DNA from 2 places in the Rhizobium viscosum genome. Region 2 is predicted to be linked to the other one. Evidence: riboswitches for the same ligand, from Rfam matches in the RefSeq annotation. Region 2 holds a riboswitch; the other holds the start of a gene.
The links. Region 2 has a riboswitch for S-adenosylmethionine ahead of H4W29_RS06785 (O-succinylhomoserine sulfhydrylase). Riboswitches for the same ligand answer to the same signal wherever they lie in the genome.
Positions count from the first base shown of each region.

Region 1: another riboswitch for S-adenosylmethionine. It lies ahead of metA (homoserine O-acetyltransferase MetA); the one in region 2 lies ahead of H4W29_RS06785 (O-succinylhomoserine sulfhydrylase).

Region 1 is NZ_JADBEC010000001.1:2,051,654-2,055,061, forward strand. It holds gene H4W29_RS10180 (ABC transporter ATP-binding protein/permease) at 1-1,413, opposite strand, end outside; SAM riboswitch at 1,561-1,638, shown strand; gene metA (homoserine O-acetyltransferase MetA) at 1,686-2,609, shown strand; gene H4W29_RS10190 (aldose epimerase family protein) at 2,750-3,408, shown strand, end outside.
Region 2 is NZ_JADBEC010000001.1:1,346,252-1,349,659, forward strand. It holds gene H4W29_RS06770 (hypothetical protein) at 218-499, shown strand; tRNA gene H4W29_RS06775 (tRNA-Gly) at 510-583, opposite strand; gene H4W29_RS06780 (2'-deoxycytidine 5'-triphosphate deaminase) at 643-1,737, opposite strand; SAM riboswitch at 1,811-1,889, shown strand; gene H4W29_RS06785 (O-succinylhomoserine sulfhydrylase) at 1,936-3,120, shown strand; gene apaG (Co2+/Mg2+ efflux facilitator ApaG/CorD) at 3,365-3,408, shown strand, end outside.

The DNA of each region.
Region 1 (3,408 bases), 710 kb from region 2:
CAGCGTCCCACCCGGCACATAGGCGACCTGCGGGATGAACAGCATGTCGTCGATCGGCGGCAGACCCATCGTGCCGTGGCCCGAGGGCCATAGGCCGGCCATGGCCCGGAAGAGCAGGCGGCGGTTCACGCTGTGATCGCCGTTTATCATGACCTTTTCTCCGGCCTTGATCGTCACGTCTGTCTCGCGCAGGCGGAAGCCACCGCAGTCGTCAATATCCTCACCGAGCTTGGCAACAATCACCACATCCTTCAGCGTCAGCGTGTCGGGCGCCGTTTCCTCGTAGACAATGCCATCCTCGAACTTGAAGCCATCATCCATCTCCTGAAGCGCCTGGCGGAAATCGGTCACGCGCATCAGCGTGGCGCGCCATTCGGCAATCGGGCCAAAGTTGGCGACATACCAGCGCAGCGCCGTGTTGACCTGATTGAAAGCACCGACCGACATCATGAGCTGGCCGAAGGTGAGGCCGCCGGAGAAGTAGGCTGGCGCTGCAACGATGATCGGGATGACGATGACCAGCCAGCCATAACCCGCCGAGACCCAGGTCAGGTTGGTATTCGCCATGGCGAGCCGTTTGATGACAGCAAGGACATTGCTGATATTTTCATTGATGCGTTTGCGCTCGTTCTCTTCGCCGTGCGCCACTGTTATTGCCGGCATGTTTTCGTTGGCGTGCATCAGGGCGAAGCGCAGCTCTGCTTCCTGGGAGAAGCGGTCTGCATTGAGCTTGACGAGCTTGCGGCCAACGACCTGGCTCAATAGCGAGGCCGATGCGGCATAGAAGATCGCCGCCCAGACCATGTAGCCGGGAATGGTGAAGTTATAGCCACTGATACGAAAGATGAAGCCGCTTGAAAGCTCCCACAAAACGCCGATGAAGCTGACGAGAAGGATGGTTGACTGCAAGAGACCGAGAGCAAGATTGGTGGTGCTTTCGGCGAGGTTGCGAGAATCTTCATGCAAGCGCTGATCCGGATTGACGCCGAGGATGCCGATGGTGGAGAGCTTGAGGGCACGCTTGCGCTTGAACCATTGATCGACGAGATCGCGCGAGAGGCCTTCGCGCATGTAAAGGGCCGTCATCTGGTTCAGCCATGCTTGCAGCACGTTGAGCAGCAGCAGCGCGCCGGCGATCATCGCGAAGACTTCGAGCTGGCGGAAGAACTCGCCAAGATCACGACGCTCGAGGGAATCGTAGAAGGGAGCATTCCATTCGTTGAGGATCACCTGTCCGTAGGCGGTCGCCAGGATGATGACGACAAGCAGGATCGCAAGCCCCACGACCTTGCTGCGAACCTGCGAATTCCAGAATGCGGAGAACATCACTCCAAGTCGATATGTCAGGCTGAGATCATATCCCACCCGGTCCTGACTCTGGATGCCCTTCCCCCCTTTGACGTCAGTTTTCATTATTTTTTCCAAAATCGCCCATCACACCATTAATAACATGGGGGCGTTACTGGTCCATCAACAGATTCCACCACACATAAAGAAAGCGTGATGGCTTGTGCCGCTGCCTCTATTGACAGTTGATTCGCAGCGCGACTGGCGCTAATTAAGATGCCTCGTGGTGATTTGGCCGGCCGGCTTGCAGCCACGTTAAATAAGTCGCTAAAGGGCCGCGTGCGGACCGGTAGCGATTCTTTCGCCGCCGGTTTTTTATTTTGATCGAGTTGACCGCAATGCCCATCAAGATCCCCGATACGCTGCCCGCCTTCGAAACCCTTGTGAACGAGGGTGTGCGGGTGATGACCGAAACGGTGGCGATCCGCCAGGATATCCGCCCGCTGCAGATCGGGCTGCTCAACCTCATGCCGAACAAGATCAAAACCGAGGTGCAGATGGCACGCTTGGTAGGCGCTTCGCCGCTGCAGGTGGAATTCTCGCTGGTCCGTGTCGGCAACCACAAGGCCAAGAATACGTCTGAAGAACATCTGCTCGCCTTCTACCAGACCTGGGAGGAAGTGAAGCACCGCAAGTTTGACGGCTTCATCATCACGGGCGCGCCAATCGAGACGCTGCCCTACGAGGACGTTACCTATTGGAAGGAAATGCAGCAGATTTTCGACTGGACCCGGACGAATGTTCATTCGACCATGAATGTCTGCTGGGGTGCGATGGCGGGGATCTATCATTTCCACGGCGTGCCGAAGTATGAGCTGAAGGAAAAGGCCTTCGGCGTTTACCGCCACCGCAATCTCAAGCCGTCTTCGGTTTATCTCAACGGTTTCTCCGACAATTTCGAGGTTCCGGTGTCGCGCTGGACCGAGGTGCGCCGGGCCGACATCGAGAAAGTCGACGGCCTCGAGATCCTGATGGAATCGAGTGAGATGGGCGTCTGTCTCGTCCATGAGCCGAAGGGTCGGCGGCTCTATATCTTCAATCATGTGGAATATGATTCCACATCTCTCTCGGACGAATATTTCCGCGACGTGAATGCTGGCGTGCCGATCAAGATGCCGCACAACTACTTCCCGCATAACGATCCGGCGCTCGCGCCGCAGAACCGCTGGCGCAGCCATGCGCATCTGCTTTTCGGCAACTGGATCAACGAGATCTACCAGACGACGTCTTACGATATCGAAGAGATCGGCTCGGACATCTGAACGTCACCGGTCCGGTTTAGAAATGACGCCGTCGCATTTCTGCGGCGGCGTTTTGTTTTCCGGCCCTGCCCGGTTGCGGTTTGCGGCGAATGGGGGCAGGTTCCGGTTCCTGAATTCTAGGGATGGAGTGAGCGTCGATCATGGCGGACAAATTGGAACGGGAAGTTTTCGGACAGACGAAGGATGGAGAGGCCGTCCATCGCGTCGTCATCCGCGGGGGTGGACTGACGGTCAAGGTATTGAGCTGGGGTGCAGTCATCCAGGACGCGCGGCTAGAGGGTCATGATGCACCGCTCGTGCTCGGCTTCGAGGATTTCGCAAGTTACCTTGCTCATTCGCCCTTCTTCGGCGCGACGCCAGGACGCTGTGCCAACCGCATTGGCGACGGCAAGTTCACACTCGACGGCAAGGACTTCCAGCTCGAACTGAACGAGAAGGGCGTCACGCATCTTCACGGCGGCAGCAACAATATCGGTACACTCGTCTGGACGATCGTCGAGCACGAGTCCGACCGCGTCGTGCTGAAGATCGTCGATCCCGATGGCCGCGCCGGTTATCCGGGCAACTGCACGATCCAGGCGACCTATCGCGTGCATGGCAATGGCGAACTTTCCGTCAACTACGAGACGGTGACGGATCAGCCGACAATCGCCAATGTCTGCCAGCACTCCTATTTCAATCTCGACGGCCGGGAGGATGCACTGGCGCATGACATCATGATCGCCGCCGACCACTACCTGCCGACCAACGAGAAGCAGATACCGACCGGCGAGATCCGCTCCGTCGAGGGCACCGCGTT
Region 2 (3,408 bases):
CGGGCTTACCTTATCCGGTCCTGCCTTTTTCGACAGCGTTGCTCTAGCAGATCGCGCCACGAGCGGCAACATGGTCGGCCGATTCACTTTCACCAAGCAGTAAACTTGGTCGCAAAGCTCTTCTCGAAGGGTTGAAGACACCGGCGCCGTTTGTGTCGTGAGCTTTCGTCGATTTGCGGTAGAATGGCACCGTGCTGCGGAAAGAAAGGCATCCAACATGAAACTGATCGCACTTGGCCTGATCAGCGCGCTGGCGCTCGCCGGCTGCACCACTGTCGAGTATAACGGCCCGGGCATCGAGCCTATTCCGGGCAGCATCACCTACAACGGCCAGCCGCGCACCAAACTCACGAAATCCCCTATTGGATCGACCTTCCCGCACAATTTCATCGACCAGTACGGCCGGCAGGTCGAGGAGACCTATATCATCCGCCCGGATCGGACGCTGGCGATCGCACACCGCCAATATCGGCCGATCAACATTTTCGGACGTGATTGAGAGGAGCAGTTGGAGCGGGTGAAGGGAATCGAACCCTCGTATTCAGCTTGGGAAGCTGCTGCTCTACCATTGAGCTACACCCGCCAACCGTTTGAGACTTCCAACAGATGGCCGCCGCTGTCAAGTCGCGGCATCACCGCAGATCAGATGCGGAAATGCTTCGAGAGCTTGAGACCCTGGGCCTGATAGTTGGAGCCGAGACCTGAGCCATAAAGGCTCGAAGGCTGTTCCTGCATGTGTTCGTAGATCAGGCGGCCGACGATCTGGCCGTCTTCGAGGATGAAGGGCACTTCGTGGCTGCGCACTTCCAGCACTGCGCGGCTGCCGCGCCCGCCGGCGGGGGCGTGGCCGAAGCCGGGATCGAAGAAGCCGGCATAGTGGACACGGAATTCGCCGACGAGCGGGTCGAAGGGCGTCATTTCCGCCGCATAGTCAGGCGGGACATGTACGGCCTCGCGCGAGACGAGGATATAGAACTCATCCGGATCGAGGATCAGTTCGTTGCGGCCGCGGCTGTAGAGCGGCTCCCAGAAATCGTAGATATCGTGCTGTGCCTTCTTGTCGACGTCGACGACGGCGGTGTGGTGCTTGCCGCGATAGCCGATCAGGCCGTCCTTGTCGCCCGTCAGATCGATCGACAGCGCGATGCCGCCGCCGGAGACGTTCGGCTGCTTGGCGGCGACGAGCGTTTCCGTCTCGTGCAGCTTCAGAAGATCCGGCTCGCTCAGAACCGAATGGCCAACGCGGAAGCGGATCTGTGACAGTCGCGAGCCGCGGCGCACGACGATGGGGAAAGTGCGCGGGCTGATTTCGAGATAGAGCGGGCCGGAATAGCCTGCCGGGATCTTGTCGAATTCCTGCGCGTAATCGGTGATGACGCGGGTGAAGATATCGAGACGGCCGGTCGAGCTCTTCGGATTGGCCGAAGCCGACATGTTGGCCGGCAGATCGAGATGCTCCATCAGCGGTACGATATAGACGCAGCCGGTTTCCAGCACCGCGCCTTCGCTGAGGTCGATGACATGAAGGCTCAGGCGGTCAAGCTTGTCCGAGACGAGATGGGAAGGACCGGGCATGAAGCTGGCGCGCACGCGAAAAGCCTTGGCGCCCAGCCGCAGATCCAGGCTGGCGGGCTGGACCTGGTCACGATCAAGCTCGCGCTCGCTTTGAAGACGCCCCGTTTCAAACAGCGCGGCAATTGCGCGGTCAGCCAAAATTCCAGTTTCGCGAGCCATCATGCTCCATCCATAATCCGGTCCTGACAAAACCAAAGTCGGGGAATTGACGCAAGCGCAGAACGGCAGTATTGCAAATTTATCCCGTGGTGATTTGGCCGGTCGGCTTGCAGCCACGTTAAATAAGTGGCTAAAAAGACCGGGTGTGAAACCGGTCTGCTTTTGCGGCCGGTTTTTTTGTTGTTTGAAAGTGGTGATGGCATGAGCAAGACCTGGCGCCCGGCAACCCAACTCGTCCACGGCGGAACGCTGCGCTCGCAGTATGGCGAGACTTCAGAGGCAATCTATCTCACGCAGGGCTTCGTCTACGAGACGTCTGAAGCCGCCGAAGCGCGCTTCAAGGGCGAGACCGAAGGTTTCATCTATGCGCGCTATGGCAGCCCGACCAATGACATGTTCGAAAAGCGCATGTGCATGCTGGAAGGCGCTGAAGATGCCCGCGCCACGGCATCCGGCATGGCCGCCGTCACAGCCGCCATCCTCTGCCAGCTGAAGGCGGGCGATCATATCGTCGCGGCGCGCGCGCTCTTCGGCTCCTGCCGCTGGGTGGTCGAGACGCTGGCGCCGAAATACGGCATCGACTGCACGCTGATCGACGGTCGCGACCTCGAAAACTGGGAAAAGGCTGTTACACCGAAGACCAAGGTGTTCTTCCTGGAAAGCCCGACCAACCCGACGCTGGAAGTGATCGATATCGCCGGTGTCGCCAAGCTTGCTAACCAGATCGGCGCAAAGGTCGTCGTCGACAACGTCTTTGCGACGCCGCTCTTCCAGAAGCCCTTAGAACTCGGCGCCCATATCGTCGTCTATTCCGCAACCAAGCACATTGACGGCCAGGGCCGCTGCCTCGGCGGCGTCGTTCTCTCCGACAAGGAATGGATCGACGAGAACCTGCACGACTATTTCCGCCATACAGGCCCGGCGATGTCGCCCTTCAATGCCTGGACGCTGCTGAAGGGCATCGAGACGCTGCCGCTGCGCGTCAAGCAGCAGACACAGAATGCCGCGAAGATCGCCGACTTCCTGGCCGAGCAGAACAAGGTCGCCAAGGTCATCTATCCCGGCCGCAAGGACCATCCGCAGGCCGATATCATCGCCAAGCAGATGTCGGGCGGCTCGACACTCGTCTGCTTCGAGCTGAAGGGTGGCAAGGAGGCGGCCTTCGCGCTGCAGAACGCGCTTGATATCGTCAAGATCTCCAACAATCTCGGCGACTCCAAGAGCCTGATCACCCATCCGGCCACGACCACGCACAAGAACCTGACGGACGAAGCCCGCGCCGAACTCGGCATTTCGCCGGGCACGGTACGCCTCTCGGCCGGCATCGAAGACACCGACGATCTGGTCGAGGATTTCGCCCGCGCTCTGGCCAAGGTCTCGGCCTGATCTTCTTCTCCATCGGCCCGAAAATCGGCATCGATTTTCGGGCCGTGGAAGGGTTTCAAAGAGTAGAGCGCCAAGGATCATGCCGCGACCGCAGCATTTGCCTTGAAATTAACACTGAGAGTTAGGCTTAATGAACGAAAGGCGGTCCAACCGGGGGTGGTGAGGCCGCGATCACTGTACCGTTTCTTGACGGGAGAGGCCTCGTATAAGATACGGGTAACATATCCTGACTAAGGTGTAAGGCATGTATCGCGCCCTCACACGAGATATCGAAGTCGTCGTCGAGCC